3 regions of the Arthrobacter sp. B2I5 genome follow, and region 2 is predicted to be linked to each of the others. Evidence: predicted binding sites of a transcription regulator. Region 2 holds the regulator's gene; each other region holds the start of a gene.
What was found. Region 2 encodes Rex, which represses fermentation and respiration genes when NADH is low (regulators of the CRP and FNR family bind a similar motif). Its sites were predicted from a motif close to CTTGTGAANNNNTTCACAAG; they were not measured.

Region 1 (7,845 bases), 3.0 Mb from region 2:
GCGGGGATGGTTCTTTTCGAGGTGCCCACCGGGGTGGTGGCGGACAGCTGGGGACGGCGTGCATCCTTCCTGCTGGGAACCGTGACCCTGGCCGCCTCCACCTACCTCTATTACCTGCTGTGGCAGTTGTCCGCGCCGTTCTGGTGGTGGGCCGCGGTGTCGGCGCTGCTGGGACTTGGCTTCACCTTCTTCTCGGGGGCAGTGGAAGCCTGGCTGGTGGACGCCCTGCACTTTTCCGGATACGACGGCGGGCTGGAGGCGGTCCTGGGCCGCGGCCAGATGGTCTCCGGCGTCGCCATGCTGGCCGGTTCAGTGGCCGGCGGAGTGATCGCGCAGGCAACAAACCTGGGCGTGCCGTTCCTGCTGCGCGTTGGGGTGCTGGCGGCGATGTTCGCGGTGGCCTTCCTGCTCATGCACGACGTCGGTTTCACACCGGAGCGTTCGGCCCACCCCGTGCAGGCCACCCGGGCGGTCCTCAAGGCATCGCTGGACGGCGGCCTCCGGAACCCGCCGGTGAGGTACATGATGCTGGCGGCCCCGTTCACCGAAGGCGTGGGGTTCTATGTTTTCTATGCCCTCCAGCCCTACCTGCTGCAGCTGTTCGGCGATCCCAAGGCCTACGCCATCGCAGGCCTGGCAGCGGCCATCGTTGCGGGCTCGGAGATCGCAGGCGGCTGGCTGGCCCCGCTGGTCCGCAAACTGGTCCGCCGCCGAACCACCGTGCTGATCGCTTCCACCGTCACCAGCTCCGTAGTCCTGGTGGTGCTCCTGGCCACCAACATCTTCTGGCTGGCCCTGGTGCTCCTGGCACTCTGGGCCGTAGTGGGGTCCGCCGGCACCCCGGTGCGCCAGGCCTACCTGAATGACATGATCGGCTCGAAGCAGCGGGCGACCGTCCTGAGTTTCGCCTCGCTGATGGGCTCCAGCGGGGGAGTGGTGGTGCAGCCGGTGCTCGGCCGGTCCGCCGACGTCTTCGGATATCCCGCGGCACTGGCACTGGGCGGCGTGGTGCAGCTGCTGGCGGCACCCTTCATCCTCCTCAGCCGCCGCAGGCGCTCGCCGGCGGATGTGGCCACGGGACTGGCGGCAGCGCCTTAAAGGGCCAGGACGCACGTGAAGGCCCTTGGCCCCGAAATGAATCCGGGCCCAAGGGCCTTCAAAGCGCGTCCTACTTGACGCCTGCCTCCACCGTTTCGCTGGCAGCCGTCGTCGGCTTTTCCTCCGCGGGCGGGGGTGTGGTCTTCAGCTTGAACCGCTTGCCAAGGTCGCCGCCGCCTCCGCTGCGGTTCTTGTTGAAGATATCGAACCCGACGGCGACAAGGAGGACCAGGCCCTTGATGAGCTGCTGGTAATCGGTGCCCAGGCCCAGGATGGACATACCGTTGTTGAGCACGCCCATGATCAGGCCACCGATCATGGCTCCCGCCACCGTTCCGATGCCGCCGGTGACTGCGGCGCCGCCGATGAAGGCCGCGGCGATGGAGTCCAGTTCGAAGCCCGTACCACCGGCGGGCTGCGCCGAGTTGAGCCGGGCGGTGAAGACAAGGCCCGCCAGCGCGGAGAGCACTCCCATGTTCACGAAGAGCCGGAACGTGACGGCCTTGGTCTTGATGCCCGACAGTTCAGCCGCATGCAGGTTGCCGCCGATGGCGTACGTGTGCCGGCCGAAGACGCTGTTGTTCATCAGGGCGGTGTAGGCGATCACCAGCACGGCCAGGACCACCAGGACGATCGGCGTGCCACGGTAGGAGGCCAGCAGGAAGGTGATGATGAGCATAAGCAGGGCCGTGAACGTGGTCTTGATGATGAACCAGACCAGGGGTTCGCTTTCGAGGTCGAACTTCCTGCGGATCCTGCGCTCCTTGAAGGCCTGGATCAGCAGGGCCGCCGTGGCACCGACGCCCAGGATGACAGTGAGCCATTCCAGGACGGACGTGCCGCCGGAGATGTCGGGAAGGAAGCCGCCGCCCAGGGCGCGCAGCTCGGCGGGGAAGGGGGTGATCTGCTGGTTCTTGAGGGTGATCAGCGTCAGCCCGCGGAAGATCAGCATGCCCGCCAGCGTGACGATGAAGGCGGGGATCCCCACGTAGGCGATCCAGTACCCCTGCCAGGCGCCTACAAGGGCGCCGACCAGCAGGCAGGCAGGGATTGCCGCCCACCAGGGCCAGCCCCAGTGGACGATCATGACGCCGGCCACGGCGCCGATGAACCCGGCGACGGACCCGACGGAAAGGTCGATGTGCCCGGCGATGATTACCATCACCATGCCGATGGCCAGGATGAGGATGTAGCTGTTCTGGACCACCAGGTTGGTCACGTTCTGCGGTTCCAGCAGGATTCCGCCGGTCAGCCCCTGGAACAGCAGGACGATCAGGATCAGGGCAACGAAGATGCCAACCTGGCGCAGGCGGCTTGTGAGGAATCCGAGCGATTCTCGTAAGGCGGACATTTCGCTATTCCTTCTCTTTGGTCATGTAGTGCATCAGGGTTTCCTGGGTGGCCTCGGCAATGAGCACTTCACCGGTGATGTGGCCGGCGGCGAGCGTGTAGATGCGGTCGCAGATGCCCAGGAGCTCGGGAAGTTCCGAGGAAATGACGATCACGGCTTTTCCTTCGGCCGCGAGTTTGGCGATGATCGTGTAGATCTCGTACTTGGCGCCGACATCGATGCCGCGGGTGGGCTCATCGAGGATGAGCACGTCGGGGTCAGAGAACATCCACTTGCTCAGCACCACCTTCTGCTGGTTTCCGCCGGAGAGCTTCCCGGTGATGGCAGCCACCGAGGGCGCCTTGATGTTCATGCTCTTCCGGTAGCCGTTGGCCACCACGGTCTCCTGGTTCTTGTCCACGAAGCCGCGTTTGGCAAGCTTGCGCAGCGCTGCCAGGGAGATGTTGCGCTTGATGTCCTCGATGAGGTTCAGGCCGTAATGCTTGCGGTCCTCGGTGGCGTAGGCAATGCCATGCCTGATGGCGTCCGAGACCGTGGCGGTGTTGATTTCCTCGCCGTACTTGTAGACCTTGCCGGACGTGGCGGTGCCGTAGGTGCGGCCGAAGACGCTCATGGCAAGTTCGGTGCGCCCGGCGCCCATCAGTCCGGCAAGTCCCACCACCTCGCCCTTCCTGACATGGAGGTTGGCGTTCCTGACCACCATGCGGCTGTGGTCCTGGGGGTGCCGGACGGACCAGTCTTCGATCCGGAGGACCTCGTCGCCGATGTTCGGCTCGCGGTCCGGGTACAGGCTCTCCAGGTCCCGGCCCACCATGCCGCGGATGATCCGTTCCTGGGTGATCTGGCCTTCATCGAGCCGGAGGGTCTCAATGGTCTTGCCGTCGCGGATGATGGTGACGGCGTCGGCCACCTTGCGGATTTCATTGAGTTTGTGGCTGATGATGATGCTGGTGACCCCTTGGCCCTTCAAGTGGAGGATCAGGTCCAGCAGGTGGCCGGAATCCTCATCGTTGAGGGCGGCCGTTGGCTCGTCCAGGATGAGCAGCTTCACTTCCTTGGACAGCGCCTTGGCGATTTCCACGAGCTGCTGCTTGCCCACGCTGATGTGCTGCACGGGGGTGACAGGGTTTTCATCGAGGCCCACGCGGGCCAGCAGCTTTGCGGCCTCCAGGTTGGTCTTACGCCAGTCCACCCACCCGTTGGTGGCCTGTTCGTTGCCAAGGTAGATGTTCTCGGCGATGGAGAGGAACGGGCTCAGCGCCAGTTCCTGGTGGATGATCACAATGCCCCGCTTCTCGCTGTCCGAGATGCTGGAGAAATTGCAGGGGTCATTTTCGAAGAGGATTTCCCCGTCGAAGGTGTTGTGTGGATAGACGCCGGACAACACTTTCATGAGCGTTGATTTGCCGGCTCCGTTCTCACCGCAGATGGCGTGGACCTCTCCACGGTTCACATCCAGTGTGACGTCCTGCAGCGCTTTCACGCCGGGGAACGTCTTGGTGATTCCTCGCATTTGAAGAATGGGTGTGTTCATCGTCAATTCCCACTGACTGGTCGAAGCTTGGCCTTCCTGCTGGTGCAGGAGGCTGCGGGCGGGGCTGTGGCCGGATGGAGGTCCGGCCACAGCCCCCGGACGTTGACTACTTGACGTCGGAGTCCTTGTAGTAACCCGAGTCGATCAGTTCCTTCTTGTAGTTGTCCTTGGTGATGATCACGGACTTCAGCAGGAATGCCGGGACAACCTTGACCTTGTTGTTGTAGGTCTTGGTGTCGTTGGTTTCAGGTTCCTGGCCTTTGAGGACGGCGTCAACCATCTTGACAGCCTGCGCGCCGAGCTGGCGGGTGTCCTTGAAGATGGTGGAGTACTGCTCGCCGGCGATGATGGACTTCACGGAGCCCTTTTCGGCGTCCTGTCCGGTGACCACCGGCAGGCTTCCCTTGGCGTAACCGCCGGTGCTGGTGAGGGCGGAAATGATGCCGATCGACAGTCCGTCGTACGGCGAAAGGACGCCGTTCAGCTTGGTGCCCGAGCTGTAGGCGGAGGTGATGATATCCTCCATGCGCTTCTGTGCCACGGGTGCCTGCCAGCGAAGGATGGCCGCCTGCTCAAACTTGGTCTGGCCGCTGGGAACCTTCAGGGTGCCGGCATCCATGTACGGCTTGAGGGTGTCCATGGCACCGGTCCAGAAGAAGTTGGCGTTGTTGTCGTCCGGGCTTCCGGCGAAAAGTTCGATGTTGAAGGGCCCCTTGCCCTCCACCTTCTTGCCGCTCGCATCCACCAGGCCCAGGCCCGTCAGCAGCGAGGTGGCCTGCTGGACGCCCACCGTGTAGTTGTCGAAGGTGGTGTAGTAGTCCACGTTGGCGGTGCCGTTGATCAGGCGGTCGTAGGCAACCACCTTCACGTTCTGTTCCTTGGCCTTTGCCAGGACGTCGGTCAGCGTGGTGCCGTCAATGGCAGCGATGATCAGGGCCTTGGCGCCCTTGGTCAGCATGTTTTCGATCTGCGAGACCTGGGTTGGAATGTCGTCATTGGCGAACTGGAGGTCCGTCTTGTAGCCGAGGTCCTTCAGGGACTTCTCAACGTTGGCGCCGTCGGCAATCCACCGTTCGGATGTCTGGGTGGGCATCGAGATGCCAACCAGCGAGTCGGCCGGCTTCGCCGCGCCGCTGGATTCACTGGTTCCGCCACGGGAGCCACAACCGGTAGCCCCCACGGTCAGGGCGAGGACAAGGGCCACCGCGCCCATGAGTTTTTTGATTCTCACCATTATCTCCTTCCGCGGCAGCATTGCCGCGAAGTGTTGTTGGACGGGGAAGCGGCGACGCTCCCGGTCCTGGCCACATTGTTGATGTGTCGGTTCAATATAGACTGATTTGTGAACGCTAACAAGAGCATCCTCCCAGAAATCCCGAAACTCTTTCGACTTCATTGACTTCTGCTTTGTTAGCGTTCACACTTGCTGCAGCACGTAGCTTGACCCTGACCCTACAAAACCCGGTAATGAGGCCCTTGCCTCCCGGATGGAGGCAACCCCATGCCAGATGCGTTGTTCACTTCCAGTTCCGAGCCCCGCCACGACCACTGCGTCATTGGGGTGGACTACGGAACGCTCTCAGGCCGCGCCGTGGTGGTACGCGTCCGCGACGGCAAGGAGCTTGGCAGCGCCGTCCACGAGTATCCCCATGCAGTGGTGACCGGCTCCCTGCCCAAAGATGTAGCGGGCGACGACGGGGCACGGCTTCCCGGGGAATGGGCACTTCAGGTGCCCAACGACTACCGGGACGTCCTGCGCAACGCGGTCCCAGCCGCGCTGGCGGACGCTGGGATCGACCCGGCCGCCGTCGTCGGCATTGCAACCGACTTCACCGCCTGCACCATGGTGCCCGTCAAGGCTGACGGCACGCCCCTGAACGAACTGCCCGGCTATGCCAACCGCCCGCACGCCTATGTAAAGCTCTGGCGGCACCACGCCGCCCAGGGGCAGGCGGACCGGATCAACCGGCTGGCGGCCGAACGGGGCGAAGACTGGCTTCCGCGGTACGGGGGCCTGATCTCCTCCGAGTGGGAATTCGCCAAAGGCCTGCAGCTGCTGGAAGAGGACCCGGACGCCTACGCCGAAATGGACCACTGGGTGGAGGCGGCCGACTGGATCGTCTGGCAGCTGTGCGGCCGTTACGTCCGCAACGCCTGCACGGCCGGCTACAAGGGCATCTACCAGGACGGGCGGTACCCGTCGGAGGAGTTCCTGTCCGCCCTGAACCCGGACTTCAAGGACTTTGTCAGCTCCAAACTCGAGCACACCATCGGACGGCTGGGCGACGCCGCCGGCACCCTGACGTCGGAGGCGGCGGCCTGGACCGGCCTGCCGGAGGGCATCGCCGTGGCCGTGGGAAACGTTGACGCCCACGTCACGGCACCGGCTGCGAAGGCAGTGGAGTCCGGCCAGCTGGTGGCCATCATGGGCACCTCCACCTGCCATGTCATGAACGGCAGCGAACTGCATGAAGTACCGGGCATGTGCGGGGCTGTGGACGGCGGCATCGTTCCCGGGCTGTGGGGTTACGAGGCGGGGCAGTCCGGCGTGGGCGACATCTTCGGCTGGTACACCAAGTACGGCGTCCCGCCGGAATACCATCAGGCGGCCCGGGACGCTGGAGTGGGAATCCACGAGTATCTCACCGGCCTGGCGTCGCGGCAGGCCATCGGGGAGCACGGCCTGATTGCGCTTGACTGGCACTCGGGCAACCGTTCTGTGCTGGTGGACCACGAACTCTCGGGCATTGTGGTGGGCCAGACCCTCGCCACCAGGCCCGAGGATACGTACCGGGCCCTGCTGGAAGCCACCGCGTTCGGTACCCGCACCATTGTTGACGCTTTCCGTAACGCCGGCGTGCCGGTGAAGGAGTTCATCGTGGCCGGCGGCCTGCTGAAGAACAGGCTCCTGATGCAGATTTACGCTGACGCCACCGGCCTGCAGTTGTCCACCATCGGCTCGGAGCAGGGCCCGGCCCTGGGATCGGCCATCCACGCCGCCGTTGCCGCCGGGGAGTACGCGGACATCCGCGAAGCCGCTGCCGTCATGGGCGCCGAGCCCGGCGAGGTCTACACCCCGATCCCGGAAAACGTTGCGGCGTACGACGAGCTGTTCCAGGAGTACAAGGCACTGCACGACTACTTCGGCCGCGGCGGCAATGACGTGATGCACCGGCTTAAGGCCATCCAACGCAGAGCGCACCGGACAGTCCTGGCCGGCACCGGTTCTGCAACCGAGGCAGCAGTGGAGGTGTCCGCATGAGCACCGACGCAGGGATCCTGGAGGCCATTGCCCGGGTCCGCGAGGAAGTGTGTGCGCTGCATGCTGAGCTGACCCGCTACGAACTGGTGGTGTGGACCGCGGGCAACGTCTCGGCCCGCGTGCCGGGCACCGACCTGATGGTCATCAAGCCTTCCGGCGTCTCCTACCAGGACCTGACTCCCGAGCAGATGATCGTCACCGACCTGCACGGCACTCCCGTGCGGGGCACCAACGTCGGTGGCGGCGGCACTGTCGATTGGGGCAATCCGGCGCTGTCGCCGTCGTCGGACACCGCCGCGCACGCCTACGTGTACCGCCACATGCCAGACGTGGGCGGGGTGGTGCACACGCACTCCACCTACGCCACCGCGTGGGCTGCCCGGGGCGAGGCCATCCCGTGCGTGCTGACCATGATGGGCGATGAGTTCGGCGGCTCCATCCCCGTGGGCCCGTTCGCGCTGATCGGGGACGACTCGATCGGCCACGGCATCGTGGAAACGCTGAAGAACTCCAATTCCCCGGCGGTCCTGATGCAGAACCACGGCCCGTTCACCATCGGCAAGGACGCCCGGTCTGCCGTGAAAGCGGCCGTGATGTGCG
Region 2 (7,845 bases):
CCTCGCCTACTTCGACGGTGTGAACCTGGCGCGCTCCGCCACCGCGCCCGCACTGTACTCAGCGGCGCTGATGGACGACATCTGCCCGGCGTCCACCGTCTTCGCCAGCTTCAACGCCTACGGCTCCGGCATGTCCGCGTCCTCCGCCGGCGGGGCGGAGAAGGAGATCGAGGTGTACCGGTTCAACAACCACGAGGGCGGCCAGGAACACCACTGGATCCGGCAGCTGGTGTTTCTCCGCAAGATTTTGGGGTAGGTTTCTTGCAGGGGAGAGAAAACGGTTTCTCACCCTGAGGCAAGGAGAAATGAAGCGACTCAACAGGGGCCGCGGTGGTGGGGTACGGCGCCGGCGACGCGGCGAACAGCATGATCATCAGTACCGCCAACATGTTCCTGCTGGTTTACTACACGGATGTTGCCGGCATTGGCGCCGCCGCTGCCGGCACGCTCCTGGTGGTGGCGCGGGTGTTCAATGCCTTCACGGACATTGCTGCGGGCCGGATCGTGGACCGTTTCCACAGCCCCCGCTGGGGAAAGTTCCGGCCCTTCCTGGTCTTCGGCTTTGTTCCGCTGGTGCTCGGGATTGCCGTGTTCCATGTGCCCGACGTCGAACCAGCGCTGAAACTCCTGTACGCCTACTGCACGTACGGCCTGGTCTGCCTTGCCTACAGCCTGGTGAACGTTCCCTACAGCTGCCTGGTGGGGGCCATGACCCAGGACCCCCGGGAACGGGCCAGGCTGGCCGGCGCCCGGACCATCGGCGGGCTGTCCACGGGGGCAGTGCTCGGGTTCTTCGTGGCCCCGCTCCTGGGCAGGGGCGGGGATATCCAGCAGATCTTCACCGTGCTGACGCTGGCCTTCGCGGTGATTGGTTCCGCGCTCTACGTATTCACGGGGATCGCATGCCGGGAACAGGTGGCCGGCAGCGTCCCCAGGATCAGTTGGCGCCAGACCGCGGAGGCGCTCAAGGTCAACTCGCCCCTGGTGGTCCTGTGCCTCAGCTCCGTGCTGTTGGTGACGGGCAACTCCGCCACCGTGGCCGCCCAGTTCTACTACCTGCGTGACGTCCTTGGCCGGGTGGATCTCTTTCCGCTACTGGCGGCAACGCAGGTGGTGATCACCTTGGCGCTGGCCGTCGTGATGCCGCGCCCGGTGGCCCGGTGGGGCAAGAAGGCTGTCTTCACCGTGGGCTGCCTGCTGGGCACCGCAGGCGGGATGGTGGTTTTCCTGGCGCCCGCGGGAGTGCCCTGGCCGGCAGTGGCCGGAATGGTCGTGGCGCAGTTGTCCGCCGCAACGGTCAGCATCCTCACCTGGGCCCTGATCGCGGACACGGTGGAATACGGCGAATGGAAGACGGGTGTCAGGGTCCAGGGCATCAACTATGCGCTCCTGGCGGCAACCCGGAAACTGGGCATGGGCTTCGGCGGCGGGCTGGTGGCCTTCGCGTTGGCGTGGGGCGGGTATTCCTCGTCCCTGGCGGAGCAGGCCGCCCCGGCGGTCATGGCCGTCCGGGCCGCCGCAGGACTGCTGCCCGCCGTCCTGGTGCTGGCAGCGGTCGGCATCATGTACTGGTACCGCCTGACTGACCGGAAGCACGCAGAACTGGTGGCCGGACTCCAAAGCCGGCGGTAACGGAATGTGACGGACATTGATTTTGCGCCCGCGGCGGCCCGGGCTTATGGTCTTTTCCATGACTAACCGTTGGTATGCGTATTTTTCGTTGGCTCTGGAGGGGCCCGCGTCTAACTGACACGCATCCAGCATTCCTTCAGAGCCAACAGGGCAGAGATCATTCTCTGCCCTTCGCCGTTTCTCCGGCGGGTTCTGAAATCCGGGCCCGCTTCCCATCTGGAACAGGACCCCGAACATGAGCACCGCAACAGCCGCAGCAACCGCCAGCGACACCACGTCCACCTCGAACCTGCGCGTCAGCGAATTCACTCCGCTGCCCGCTCCGTCCGACCTCCTCGCGGAACTGCCCCTGGACGCCCGGGCGGCCGCCGTCGTTGAACGCGGACGCGACGAAGTGCGCGCCATCATGGACGGCGTGGATGACCGCCTGCTGGTCATCGTTGGCCCTTGCTCCATCCACGACCCCAAAGCGGGCCTGGAATACGCCCGGCGGCTGGTCAGCCAGGCGGAGAAGCACCGGGAAGACCTGCTGATCGTGATGCGGACCTACTTCGAAAAGCCGCGCACCACCGTGGGCTGGAAGGGCCTGATCAACGATCCGCGGCTTGACGGCAGCCACGACATGGTCACGGGCCTCCGGACCGCCCGGCAGTTCCTGCAGCAGGTCACCGCGCTGGGCCTGCCCACCGCCACCGAATTCCTGGAGCCCATCAGCCCCCAGTACATGGCGGACCTGATCTCCTGGGGTGCCATCGGCGCCCGCACCACGGAAAGCCAGATCCATCGCCAGCTCGCGTCCGGGCTCTCCATGCCCATCGGCTTCAAGAACGGGACCGACGGCGGCCTTCAGGTGGCCATCGACGCCTGCGGCGCCGCGGCGGCTGCCCAAGCCTTCCTGGGGATCGACGGCGACGGCCGGGCGGCGCTGGTGGCAACGGCCGGAAACCCGGACACCCATGTGATCCTGCGCGGCGGCCGCAAGGGGCCCAACTACTCAGCGGCCGACGTCGAACGTGCCTCTACTGAACTGGCAGGCAAGGGACTGAACCCCCGCCTGATCGTGGATGCGAGCCATGCCAACAGCGGCAAGAGCCACCACCGGCAGGCCGAGGTTGCCCTGGAAATCGGAGCCCAGCTGGAGGAAGGCGGTGCTGCGGCGCGGGCCGTGGCCGGGGTGATGCTGGAAAGCTTCCTGGTGGGCGGCGCGCAGAACCTGGATGTTGCGGATCATGCGGCCGGGCGGTCGGAGCTGGTCTACGGGCAAAGCGTCACGGATGCCTGCATGGACTGGGACGTTTCCGCGTCCGTCCTTGGGCAGCTGGCGGCATCGGCACGGAGGCGGCGGCAGTCAAATTAGGGGGTGAAATAGGGGAAGCACTACTTTCACATCTGCCACAGGAACATCTAGAGTATCTTTTTAGGTGGTTGGTGGATGGCTCAGCATCGGAACACCGCATTGGCACGTACCTGGGGTCACTGTTGTCCATCCGTCAGCAAAGGAAAATAGGGAAATGTCGGCAGAACAGAACTTCTCCAACGCGAAGTTCCTGACCGTGGCTGAAGTAGCCGAGGTCATGCGAGTCTCCAAAATGACTGTTTACCGCCTGGTCCACTCCGGCGAAATGCCGGCAGTGCGCTTCGGCCGCTCCTATCGGGTCCCCGAAAACGCCGTTGAACAGTACCTCAAGGGTGCTGTGGTGGACGGCCACACCGAGACCGCCTGAGGCGGCCTGTCCTGAGCCGCTCCCGATAAGCGGTACCCTGTTAAGGAACGTTTTACGTCATTGTAAGAATCTGTCAGTTGTTCAGTTCGTAGCTCTGTCCACGGACATTCTCCATCAGACAGGTACTGCATCTAGTTTGTAAGGAACTTTCGTGGGTTCAGTTATTAAGAAGCGTCGCAAGCGTATGGCCAAGAAGAAGCACCGCAAGCTGCTTCGCAAGACCCGTCACCAGCGCCGTAACAAGAAGTAGACATACTTCGAACAGCGTGGAAATGCCCGTCGCCTTTCATGGCGGCGGGCATTTCTGTGTCCCCCGCCCAACTAGGTAGCAGCAGATGTCGTTATGGGGGCTCATAACGACATCTGCTGCTACCTAGATGCGGGGGCCGCGGATGCGGGCGAAGCCCTTCCAAAGGCCGTAAACGGCTCCGCCGAAGGTGGCCGCCTTGAGCCCAAAGGTGGCGGCGCGCCGGCCGGCGCGGAAATCGTAAACCGGCCAGTTGTGGTCACGCGCGTGGCGGCGCAGCTTGGCGTCCGGGTTGATGGCCACCGGGTGGCCCACCAGCGAAAGCAGCGGAACGTCGTTGTAGGAATCGCTGTAGGCCCAGCAGCGCTTCAGGTCCAGGCCTTCCTCGTCCGCGATGGCCTGGACGGCCACGGCCTTGGCCGAGCCGTGCAGGATGTCTCCCACTAACCTGCCCGTGTACATGCCGTCGGAAACCTCGCCCACGGTTCCCAGGGCTCCGGTCAGTCCCAGCCGGGTGGAGATCACGGTGGCCACTTCGATGGGGGTGGCCGTCACCAGCCAGACGCGGCGGCCTACCCTCAGGTGCTGCTCGGCCAGGGCCTTGGCGCCCGGCCAGATCCGCGACGCAATCATTTCGTCGTAGACTTCTTCGCCCAGCGCCTTGATGTCGTCCACGCTGATGCCCACTGCCAGGGTCAGGGCGGAGTCGCGGACGGCGTGGACGTCATCCATGTTCTCTCCGCGGGCCACAAACTTGAACTGTTGCCAGGCCATACCAGCCGCCTGCCTCAGGGTGAAGGCTCCGCGCTGGTGCATCTTCCGCGCCACATGGAAGAGGCTGGCGCCACGCATCAAGGTATTGTCCACATCGAAAAACGCCGCCTCGCCCGGCTGCGGCGCAGCAACCGGCCGCGTGACTACGGCGACGTATTTCTCCTCGGGCATGGACTCGAGTCTAGTCAATCCAGTGGCCAGCCGCCGTCGGCGTCACCGGCACGCCACGAACGGCGATACCGTTAAGCCATGGCTACACCCCGCGTCGTCCTGGTCACCAAAGCTGACTGCCACCTTTGCGAGGAGGCGCGCGACGCCGTCGCCCGGGTCACTGCCACATTGGGCCTGACGTGGAGCGAAGAGCAGGTGGACAACCAGCCCGACCTGCGTGAGCGTTATGCCGAGGAAATCCCCGTAGTGCTGGTGGACGGCGTGCAGCGCGACTTCTGGAAGATCGACGAGGCCCGCTTGGAACGCGTGCTGCAGCGCGCCATGGCCCAGTAGGGGAGTGGCGGCAGTGACATCAGATGCCCGGACGCCGCGGTTTTTCGATGGCCCGGGTTTTGAAGCCATGAGCGGCAGGGACCTAGAGTGGACTCACAACGCGACGCAAGGGAGGTGCGGGTGACATCCCTGGGTTCAACGCCCCAGCCTGTCCCGGACCTTCCGGATGCCACGGGCCCAATCGCCAAGCAGATACCTCCTGCCGCCGTGGCCCGGCTGACCATTTACCTCCGCGCCCTGAACACCTTGCTGTCCGAGGGCGTGGAGCGCGTTTCCTCCGACTCCCTGGCGGAAGCCTCAGGCGTCAGTTCCTCAACACTGCGCAAGGACTTGTCGCATGTGGGGTCCTACGGGACCAGGGGTGTTGGCTATGAGGTGCAGTACCTCAGCCGCCACATTGCCGCTGCCCTGGGACTGACCCACGACTGGAAAGTGGCCATAGTGGGCGCCGGCAACCTGGGCAAGGCGCTGGCGCGCTACGGCGGCTTTGAATCGCGGGGGTTCGACGTGGTGGCCATCTTCGACGCCGACCAGATGGTGGTGGGCAACGAGGTGGGATGGCTGCGCGTCAGCGACGTGGCAGACCTTGAAACCGTCCTGCACCGTACGGGGGCCAACATGGTGGTGCTGGCCCTTCCTGCCGCGGTGGCCCAGGGGGTGTGCGACCGCGTGGTGGCGGCAGGCGTGCACAGCGTGCTGAGCTTCGCACCCGTGATGCTGCAGGTTCCCGAAGGCGTGAACCTCCGCAAGGTGGACATGGCCACCGAACTCCAGATCCTGGCCTACCACGCACAACGGGCCCAGACGCCTGGGCAGACGGCCTAGCAGTTTAAAGCAGGCGGCCCGGGATGCGATGCATCCCGGGCCGCCTGACTGTCAGCGCGGGTACCGCTACCGTCCGTACGGATTGCCGAAGCCGCCCGAGTACGGGTTGGCGAACGGCTGCTGCTTCCGGAAGTACGGGGCGGCCCCGGGAAGGTAGAGCAGCACGATGGCCGCGATTCCCAGGAGCGTTCCGATCGTGCCCAGGCTGGGGGGACCGAAGAGGCCCAGTACTGACAGCGCAGCGAACACGGTGCCCAGGATGCGCGCCCAGTTCTTGCCCTTCCGGACAAAGAAGGCCACCAGCAGGTAGAGGGCCACGCCGATGATGGCGAACACCACCAGGGTTCCGGCAATGACTCCCTGGATGTCGTCATAGGTGACTCCGGTGGCGCCGCCGGCCTCCATCTGCTGCTCAAAGGCCTGCCGGTAGGCGGGGTCGTCCAGCTGGCTGAGGCCGGTGAGCATTGCGACGACGAAAATGACGGCTGACGCGATGAGCAGCCAGAAGGAGATGTTCACCAGCTGCGGGATTCCGTTGGCGCCGGCGGGTTGCGGCTGCTCCGAAGGGTACTGGCCGTAGGGGGACTGGCCATACGGCGACTGCCCATATTGGGGCGCATTCTGGCCATAGGGGGAGCCGTACTGGGGCGGGTTCTGCCCATACTGGGGCCCATTCTGGCCGTACTGGGGCGCTGCCGGCGGCTGGGAGCCGTACTGGGGCGCGTTCTGCCCGTACTGCGGGGCGTTCTGGCCATACTGGGGTGCGTTCTGGCCGTAGCGGGGCTGCTGGTCTCCGGATTGGTTGCCGGACTGGTCATGCCCGGGCTGGCCGTTGCCGGAATGGGGGTCCTGGGGCGCGGGTGGCGGGACGGGAGGAGTACTCATGGCGTTCCTTCTGCAGGTTGGGATCCGGGTAGGCTGCCGGGAATCGGTCCTCTGCCTTCCCCCCAGCATGGCTTAAGTCCACCGTACCCCCGGCAGGCCGCGTTGTGGGTGATTCCACCGCTATTGGCGCAGGTGGTTGCCGTTAAACAGTTGCCGTTAAACAGTTGCCGTTAAACAAGGGGACCCCGGCGCCAGGCGGGTAGGCCTGGTGCCGGGGTGTGCCCCTGAGGGGGTGAAATTATGCTGCGGGAGCGATGAAGGCGAGTTCCAGGTTGATGGCAACCTTGTCGCTGACCAGCACGCCGCCGGCTTCCAGGACCGCGTTCCAGGTGAGGCCAAAGTCCTTGCGGCTGATGGTGGTCTCGGCGGAGACGCCGGCGCGGGTGTTGCCGAACGGATCAACGGCAACGCCGTTGAATTCGGTTTCCAGGGTCACCGGGCGGGTGACACCCTTGATGGTGAGGTCGCCGGTGAGTTCGTAGCTGTTGCCCTTGGCCACCAGGCCGTTGGACACGAAGGAGATCTCGGGGAACTTCTCCACGTCGAAGAAGTCCTCGCCCTTGACGTGGCCGTCGCGGTTGACGTCGCCGGAATCGAAGCTGGCGGTCTGGATGGTGGCGTTGATGGTGGAGTCGGCAACATCCTGGGCCAGGTCCAGGGTGGCGGCGGCTTCCTTGAACTGGCCGCGGACCTTGCTGATGCCGGCGTGGCGGACCGTGAAGCCGATCTCGCTGTGGGAGTTGTCCAGGGTCCAGGTACCGGTGGTGACGTCTGCGGGAAGTGCCATGATGTTGCTCCTTGTATAGGTATGCGGGCTGGTTGCGCGGTTGAACCTTCATCTGTTGAAGCCTCAACTAACCTGCTGCATCCAGTATAAACATGCGTTTGCATGTTTTGTTCCCGGCTCCGGAACATTTCTTCAAAAACTTCAGTTCTACTGTTTGTAGAAAGCATGTGCGGAAGATTTCGGATCGCACGCCATCTTTGAGAAACTGGTAAACATGCCCCAAGCCACTGTCCATCTGCTCCGCCACGGCGAGGTCCATAATCCCGACGGCGTTCTCTATGGGCGGCTTCCCGAATTCCATCTCTCCGAACTGGGGCAGGAGATGGCCCGGACGCTCGCAGAACACTTCCGGCAGCGCGCCGAACTCGGGGCCCGCATCACGTACCTCGCCGCCTCCCCGCTGGACCGTGCGCAGGAAACGGCGCGGCCGACGTCGGAAGCCCTGCGCCTGCAGATCCACACCGATG
Region 3 (7,845 bases), 1.1 Mb from region 2:
AGGACAAAGGGCTTGCCCGTCCTCTGATATCCACACTGTTGGGGACGAGTGATGTCTCACACGTCCATGGCCACCGCCGTCGGGTTACTGCTCCCTGGTAACCCTTCGAAGGTCTTCCTCGGCAATGGCCAGCAGTCCCTCGAGCTGGCGCACGCGGTCCTCGCTGACATCCCCGGCCTTATGGGCGGCGCGGGCACGTTCGAGCAGCCGGACTGCTTCCTTATGGTTTGCCTTGGCCACGTCCAGGGCGTGTTCGAGGGTGGTGTCGTGCTGAAGCGTCGATTCGTTGTCCATGCCACCAGTGTGGTCCGGTTTCCCGGCTGATTCCAGAGAACCAGCCGGGAATTCCCGGGACGGCTGCGGAATTGGTCAGACGGCGATGGCGGCCAGGGCGGCGGCGCTTTCCTTGGCGGGGAACGACGGCGGGTTCACGCCGGCCATTTCCTCCATGACGCGCACCACCTGGCAGCTGTAACCGAATTCGTTGTCGTACCAGACGTAGAGGACCAGGTTCTTGTCGGTGGAGACCGTGGCGAGTCCGTCGACGATACCTGCGCGGCGGGAGCCGACGAAGTCGGTGGACACAACCTCCGGTGAGTCGATGTAGTCGATCTGCTTGCGGAGGTCCGAGTGCAGCGACATTTCACGCAGGTAGTTGTTGACCTCGTCCTTGGTGGTGCCGTTTTCCAGGCTGAGGTTCAGGATGGCCAGCGATACGTCCGGGGTGGGGACGCGGATGGAGCTGCCGGTCAGCTTGCCGAGCAGTTCGGGCAGGGCCTTGGCCACCGCCTTGGCGGCACCGGTTTCGGTGATGACCATGTTTAGGGCTGCGGAGCGGCCGCGGCGGTCACCCTTGTGGAAGTTGTCGATCAGGTTCTGGTCGTTGGTGAAGGAGTGGACGGTTTCCACGTGCCCGTGCACCACGCCGAACTTGTCGTTGATGGCCTTCAGCACCGGGGTGATGGCGTTGGTGGTGCAGGATGCCGCGGAGACGATCCGGTCTGAATCGTTGATGTCGCGGTGGTTGATGCCGTGGACGATGTTCTTGAGTTCGCCCTTGCCCGGTGCGGTCAGGAGGACCCGTGCCACGCCCTTGCTCTGCAGGTGCTGGGAAAGCCCCTCGGCGTCGCGCCAGCGGCCGGTGTTGTCCACCACCAGGGCGTTGTTGATGCCGTAGGCGGTGTAGTCGATCGTGGCGGGGTCGTTCGAGTAGATCACCTGGATCTGCACGCCGTTGGCGGTAATGGTGTTGGCGTCCTCGTCGATCCGGATGGTGCCCTCGAAGGATCCGTGGACGGAGTCGCGGCGCAGCAGGCTGGCGCGCTTGGAGAGGTCGTTGTCGGAGCCGCGGCGCACAACGATGGCGCGCAGGCGCAGTCCATGGCCACCGCCGGCCTTTTCGATGAGGATGCGGGCCAGGAGCCGGCCGATGCGGCCAAAGCCATAGAGTACGACGTCGGTGCTGGTGCGGTCATCGCCGCCCCGCTTGCCCACGATCTCGGCGAGCTCAGCGCGGAGGAATTCCTCCAGGGTGGCGCCGTTGCCTTCTTCCTTGAACTTCTGGTTCAGGCGGGCGATGTCGATCGCGGCAGCGCCCAGCTCGAGGTTGGCCAGCGTGTTCAGCAGGGGCGCCGTGTCCTCCAGGAGCAGTTCGTCCTTGCTCATCCGGCGCGCAAAGCGGTGTGCCTTGAGGATGTTCATGGTGGACTTGTTGATCAGGCTCCGGCCGTGGATGCTGGTCACCACGTTGTTTTCGCGGTACAGCCTGCCGATCACCGGGATCATGGCCTCGGCGAGGGCCTCCCGGCCCATCCACGTATCAAGACAAGAATCAGACGTCTGGCTCACAGAAATACCTTCCTCGGTTCAGCCGTGTACGTCCTCGTACACGGATGTAGGCCACCTGATGATGTCCAGGGGCACCGGCGCCTGCAGGGATGGCCCCCAGGCGCCTGGATCGCGTGCAAAGAAAAACCGCCGGCTGCGGACGCAACTTTCGGCGGTAGAACTCCTGCGTCCGTGAACCATTCTAATTTGGCCGGCTGCAGGGAACACGCTTGCGCTGCGTGAAATCACTCACATGGCCGCGGACCCGCACAGTCCTGCCGTTGTGGGCTTTAGTTGTGGACGGCTGAATAGAGGTTCAGGCTGGCGGAAAAGACGATCCAGGAAAAGTACGGCAGCACCAGGAAACCGGCGAGGGCGTCCACCGGCCCGAACCGCAGGATCAGGAAGGCAAGGGTTGCGGCGAGTGCGCAGATGACCAGGAAGGCGGCCCACAGGGCGGCAGCACCAAGCATCGGGTACAGGGCGAAAAAGGCCGCCGGCCACGCCGCGTTGAGGAGGAGCTGGACGACGTACCCTGCACGGGCGCCTCCGGTCAGGCCGCCCTTGCGCCAGACCAGCCATGCGGCTGCCGCCACCCCGGTGTACAGCAGCATCCAGGTGGTCCGGAACATCCACGTCGGCGGCATCCACGGTGCTTTCGCCGAACCGGCATACCAGCCGTTGGAATTGAGGATGATCGGAACCGACGCGAGAAGCCAGGCAATGCCGGACAGTGCAAGGAACCCGCCAAGTGCGATGATCTGGGAACGGACGCCGGGGACGCCCGCCCGGGCCGCGCGACGGGGATCAGGAGTTACAGGCACGGTCCAGCATCCCCAACACGGCGGCTCGTGGTCAAACCGGGTGTGCGGATGGGACAGCCGGTACGCCGGGTTCTGTTCTCCCCTCCCGTTGCCGGAAAGGGAGCGACGGCCATCCATCTACGAGTACCGTTGCCGGCACCCTCCAGCGGCCTACCCGGACACTCGGGCGGGCAGCCCTCGAACGTGTCCTGTCTGGCCTTGCTCCGGGTGGGGTTTACCTAGCCTTCCCGGTCACCCGGGAAGCTGGTGGTCTCTTACACCACCGTTTCACCCTTACCTGCCCTGCCGGCCAAAGCCGGACATGCAGGCGGTCTGTTTTCTGTGGCACTGGCCTGCGGGTTACCCCGAGTGGGCGTTACCCACCACCCTGCCCTGCGGAGCCCGGACGTTCCTCGAGTCACTTGCGTGGCGCGCGGCCGTCTGGCTGTCCCATCCACGACCAGTCTACCGGCGCCCGCAGGCCGCTTTTGTCGCCGGTAGGATCGGACGGTGCTGATTCTGCTTCCCCCTTCCGAAGGCAAGACACCTGCGCTCCGCGGGCCCGCCGTCGACTGGTCCTCGCTGGGCTTCCCGGAACTCAACCCGTACCGCGCCAAGGTCCTGGAGGCGTTGGGAACGGCCAGCGCGCACCAGGACGCCCTGGCCCTGCTGGGTGTGGGGGCCTCGCTGCGTGAAGATGTTGAACGCAATACGCGCCTGCATGCCGAACCGGCCGCGCCGGCCCACAGCATCTACTCGGGCGTCCTTTACGACGCGCTGGGCTACCGGAGCCTGACACCGGCCCAGCGGCGCAAGGCGGATGCGTCCGTCCTGGTGATTTCCGCACTGTGGGGAGCCCTTCGCTTCGGCGACAGCGTCCCCGCCTACCGGCTTTCCATGGGCACGGCCCTGCCCGACGTCGGCCGGCTGGCTCCATTCTGGAAGGCACAGCTTGGGCATACTCTGGGCGGCGTGGCCCAGGGACACCTGCTGGTGGACTGCCGCTCCAGCACCTACGCGGCCGCCTGGACGCCGCCACCGGGACAAACCGTGACGGTGAACGTTTTCACCGAAGCCGGTGGAGTCCGCAAGGTGGTGAGCCACTTTGCCAAGCACACCCGGGGCGAACTGGCGCGGCACCTGCTGTCGCGGCGCGGCAAAGCCCCGGCGGCGCCGTCGGACCTTTTGAAGGCTGCCCGGGAGAAATGGGACGCCGAACTGGTGCCGGGCACAGCCCGCAAGCCGCACGCCCTGAACATTATCCTGCCGGGCTGATCACCCATCCCCACCCAACTGAGTAGCGCCAAGTGCCGTTCTGACCCGTCAAAACGACATTTAGCGCTACTTACTTGGGTCAGGCCCACTCGTCGGAACGGACCAGGATGGCGCCCGAATCCGGGCAGAACACGATGTCGTCCGCGGCCGCGGCCTTGATCTCCGCGAGATCGCCGGGACTGAGCTTCATGCCGGAGGCTTCGGAGGTGCCGTGGAACAGCCGTGCCGCACCCACCCCGCGTTTTGCCAGGGTCTTTTCGTAGACCGCCACCATGCCCGCATCCAGGGCCGCGGCAAATTCAGCACGCTGGGCGCGAAGGCCTGCAGCTTCGGTTTCGACCTCGGCGAGGGCAGCGTCAAGCTCTGCCCTGATGGTGGCGAAGGAGCCCTGGATGTCGTCAACAATCTGCTGCTGGGCCGCCTGCCGTTCCCGCAGGCTGTCCAGCCGCTCCATGACTTCCAGTTCCACGTCTTCAAGGTCGGAGCGCCGCTTGTTGAGCGAGGCGATGTCCTTTTGCAGCGCAACCAGATCCTTGGAAAGGCCCGTGCCGCTGTTGAGCCTGGCTTCGTCGCGTTCGATCCGTGAAGCGACCTGTTCGACGTCGGCCTCCGCGCGCTTGAGCGCGGCTTCGGCGTCGTGCACAGCCACCTTCGCTGCACCCAGTTCACCATTGGCAACGGACAGGGCGGCCTCAAGGTCCGTGATGCGGGGATCGTTTTCCAGCGTGCGGCGGCGGTTGGCGAGGCCCTTCAGCCGGGCATCCAGCCCCTGCAGTTCGAGCAACTTCAACTGTTCCGCCGGTGCTGCCTTGGCCACTGTTACCTCCGCTAGATCCCTTCCGGCCGCAGCCGGGCACCGAACCGGCGCTTCCTAGACTCTAGCGCGTGGCCTGCTCCCCCGTTGTGCCGCATCCCCACCGCCCGTTTAGCCGGGGGTCAGGATGAAGTCCCACGGATCGCTGTTGGTGGTGCTGACCTGGATCTCCACCTCATGGCCCTGGTCGGCCAGGACGTTGCCCAGGGCTGCAGCGGCCGCGGGGAGCCACAGCCATTCACTGGCAAAGTGCGAAACATCCACCAAATAGGGCCGTCCGTTCAGGGCGGCCTCGCGTGCCTCGGAGGCCGGGTGGTGGCGAAGGTCCGCGGTGACGTAAACGTCCGCGTTGCTGGCCCGCACCTCATTAAAGAGGGAATCGCCGGCGCCGCCGCAGACCGCAATGCGCCGCACCAGTCCGTCCTTGTCGCCGGAGACCCGCACTCCCCCGGCCACGGACGGAAGGATTCCGAAGACCCGGGCGGCGAAGTCACCCAGGCTCATGGCGTCCGCGAGGTCGCCCACCCGGCCGATGCCTTCCTCCGGCAGTCCGTTGGCCGCCACCGTGAGCGGCGCGACGTCTTGGAGGCCCAGGGCGTCGGCCAGGACATCGGAAACGCCCCCGACGGCGGAGTCCCCGTTGGTGTGCACCGTCAGCAGTGCCGTCCCCGACTCGATGAGCCGGTGGACCGCGCGTCCCTTCGCCGAGGTTGCCGCGACCGACGTGACGCCCTTCAGCAGGAGGGGGTGATGGGTGATGAGCAGCTCCGCTCCCCACTCCACGGCTTCGTCGATGACTTCCAGGGTGGGATCCACCGCAAACATCACCTTGGTCACCGGGGCGGACGGATGGCCTGCAACAAGCCCTACTTCGTCCCAATTCTCCGCCAGCGACTCCGGCCACAATTCCTCCACCGCCAGGAGCAGTTCGGCCAACGTGGGCGCTTCCGCGGAACCGGCCGGAGCCGGCGTGTCCGGGGAGGCTTTGCCGTCGTGTTCTGCCTGGCCGGTAACGTCGGTGTCCACAGGTTCCATAGTCTTAGTTTTACCCCATCGGCTTCCGGCCGCCGCAGTTTATGGCGCCGGTCCCGGCCGCCGGGGAATGATCCGGGGCCGTCAACCATTGAAGAGGTCATGAAAACTTTTGTTCTTGGCGGAGGCTGCTTCTGGTGCCTTGACGCCGTCTACCAGAAGACCAGGGGCGTCACCTCGGTGGTGTCCGGCTATACCGGCGGGCACGATCCCCACCCGGACTACTACTCGGTCTGCAATGGAACCACCGGTCATGCCGAGGTGGTGGCGGTGACCTTCGACGAGGAGGTCATCCCTGCGGAAGTCATCCTGGACATGTTCTTCGCCCTGCATGACCCCACCACGCTGAACCGGCAGGGATACGACGTGGGTACCCAGTACCGTTCCTCGATGTTCTACGAGACCACCGAGGAGAAAATCCTGTTCGAGGAAGCCATCGAACGCAACCAGGCCCTGTGGCCGCACCCGATCGTCACGGAGGTCAGCCGGCTGCCGCGGTTTTACGTGGCCGAGGAATTCCACCAGGACTACTACGCCAAACACCCTGAGCAGGGGTACTGCCAGGTGATCATCAACCCCAAGCTGGCAAAGGCCCGGAAATATTACTCTGCGTGGCTTAACGCTTAGCCTGTCGTTACACGGCCTCGTTAGGCTGACCTCAGTATTCACCCCTTAGAGATAGGCGTATGTACATGGCACGGATCTATGACGATGTGACGCAACTGGTGGGCGGGACTCCGCTGGTCCGGCTTAACCGGCTCAGCGAGGGGCTGGACGCCACCGTTGCCGTGAAGCTGGAGTTCTACAACCCGGCCAACAGCGTCAAGGACCGCATCGGTGTTGCCATCATCGACGCCGCGGAAAAGTCAGGTGCCCTCAAGCCCGGCGGGACCATCGTCGAAGGCACATCCGGCAACACGGGCATCGCCCTGGCCATGGTAGGTGCCGCCCGCGGGTACAAGGTCATCCTCACCATGCCCGAGACCATGTCCACCGAGCGCCGGGTCATGCTGCGCGCCTTCGGTGCGGAGATCGTCCTTACCCCGGGCTCCGAAGGCATGCGCGGCGCCGTGGAAAAGGCCCAGGAGATCGTAGCCAACACCGAGAACTCCATCTGGGCCCAGCAGTTCGCCAACGAAGCCAACCCGGAGATCCACCGCAGGACCACCGCCGAGGAAGTCTGGGAAGACACCGACGGCGCCGTGGACATCTTCGTTGCAGGCATCGGCACCGGGGGAACCATCACCGGCGTCGGACAGGTGCTGAAGGAACGCAAGCCCGGCGTGCAGATCGTGGCCGTGGAGCCCAAGGACTCCCCCATCCTGAACGGCGGCGCCCCCGGCCCGCACAAAATCCAGGGACTGGGCGCCAACTTCATCCCGGAACTGCTGGACACCAACGTTTACGACGAGGTCATCGACGCAACCCTTGAGGACTCGGTCCGCGTGGCCCGCGAGCTCGGCATCAAGGAAGGCATCCTGGGCGGCATCTCCTCCGGAGCAATCGTCTGGGCCGCCCTGGAACTGGCAAAGCGCCCGGAAAATGCCGGGAAGCTGATCGTGGCGGTCGTGTGCGACTTCGGTGAGCGTTACATCTCCACCGTGCTCTATGACGACATCCGCGGCTGATCAGACCGCCGTCCGCCCGTTTCCTGTAGAAAGAACTTTGTGGGCTTTTTCGCAAGACTGAAGGAAGACCTCGACGCCGCCCGGTCCCACGACCCGGCGGCTCGAGGTTCTTTTGAGAACTTTTTCGCCTATTCCGGCCTTCATGCCATCTGGATCCACCGCTTGACGCACCGCATGTGGCAAAACCCGTCGCTGCGGTTTCCGGCGCGCCTCCTGTCCCAGCTGGGCCGGTCCTGGACCGGCATTGAGATCCATCCCGGTGCCACCATCGGCCGGAGGTTCTTCATTGACCACGGCATGGGGGTGGTAATCGGTGAGACCGCGGAGATCGGTGAGGACGTGATGATCTACCACGGCGTCACCCTTGGCGGGCGTTCACTGGCGAGGATCAAGCGCCACCCCACTATCGGGGACCGGGTCACCATCGGTGCGGGCGCGAAGATCCTGGGGCCCATCACCATCGGCC

Region 1: araB (ribulokinase) is a predicted target of Rex. The motif match lies at 5,323-5,342, and genes of this name have one in related genera.
Region 3: QFZ60_RS08140 (glyceraldehyde-3-phosphate dehydrogenase) is a predicted target of Rex. The motif match lies at 2,064-2,083, and genes of this name have one in related genera.

Annotation. Positions count from the first base shown of each region.
Region 1 is NZ_JAUSYF010000001.1:3,580,967-3,588,811, reverse strand. Features, by position in the region: gene QFZ60_RS16650 (MFS transporter) at 1-1,098, shown strand, start outside; gene mmsB (multiple monosaccharide ABC transporter permease) at 1,169-2,449, opposite strand; gene mmsA (multiple monosaccharide ABC transporter ATP-binding protein) at 2,454-3,983, opposite strand; gene chvE (multiple monosaccharide ABC transporter substrate-binding protein) at 4,090-5,217, opposite strand; gene araB (ribulokinase) at 5,485-7,245, shown strand; gene QFZ60_RS16625 (L-ribulose-5-phosphate 4-epimerase) at 7,242-7,845, shown strand, end outside.
Region 2 is NZ_JAUSYF010000001.1:586,170-594,014, forward strand. Features, by position in the region: gene QFZ60_RS02735 (acetylxylan esterase) at 1-256, shown strand, start outside; gene QFZ60_RS02740 (glycoside-pentoside-hexuronide (GPH):cation symporter) at 367-1,632, shown strand; gene QFZ60_RS02745 (3-deoxy-7-phosphoheptulonate synthase) at 1,868-2,989, shown strand; gene QFZ60_RS02750 (helix-turn-helix domain-containing protein) at 3,144-3,356, shown strand; gene QFZ60_RS02755 (30S ribosomal protein bS22) at 3,508-3,606, shown strand; gene QFZ60_RS02760 (HAD family phosphatase) at 3,730-4,548, opposite strand; gene QFZ60_RS02765 (glutaredoxin family protein) at 4,627-4,881, shown strand; gene QFZ60_RS02770 (redox-sensing transcriptional repressor Rex) at 5,002-5,706, shown strand; gene QFZ60_RS02775 (hypothetical protein) at 5,773-6,591, opposite strand; gene QFZ60_RS02780 (YceI family protein) at 6,830-7,378, opposite strand; gene QFZ60_RS02785 (histidine phosphatase family protein) at 7,593-7,845, shown strand, end outside.
Region 3 is NZ_JAUSYF010000001.1:1,685,481-1,693,325, reverse strand. Features, by position in the region: gene QFZ60_RS08145 (hypothetical protein) at 85-294, opposite strand; gene QFZ60_RS08140 (glyceraldehyde-3-phosphate dehydrogenase) at 370-1,848, opposite strand; gene QFZ60_RS08135 (TspO/MBR family protein) at 2,118-2,651, opposite strand; RNA gene rnpB (RNase P RNA component class A) at 2,697-3,083, opposite strand; gene QFZ60_RS08125 (YaaA family protein) at 3,141-3,905, shown strand; gene QFZ60_RS08120 (zinc ribbon domain-containing protein) at 3,985-4,722, opposite strand; gene QFZ60_RS08115 (Nif3-like dinuclear metal center hexameric protein) at 4,831-5,754, opposite strand; gene msrA (peptide-methionine (S)-S-oxide reductase MsrA) at 5,854-6,378, shown strand; gene cysK (cysteine synthase A) at 6,444-7,379, shown strand; gene epsC (serine O-acetyltransferase EpsC) at 7,419-7,845, shown strand, end outside.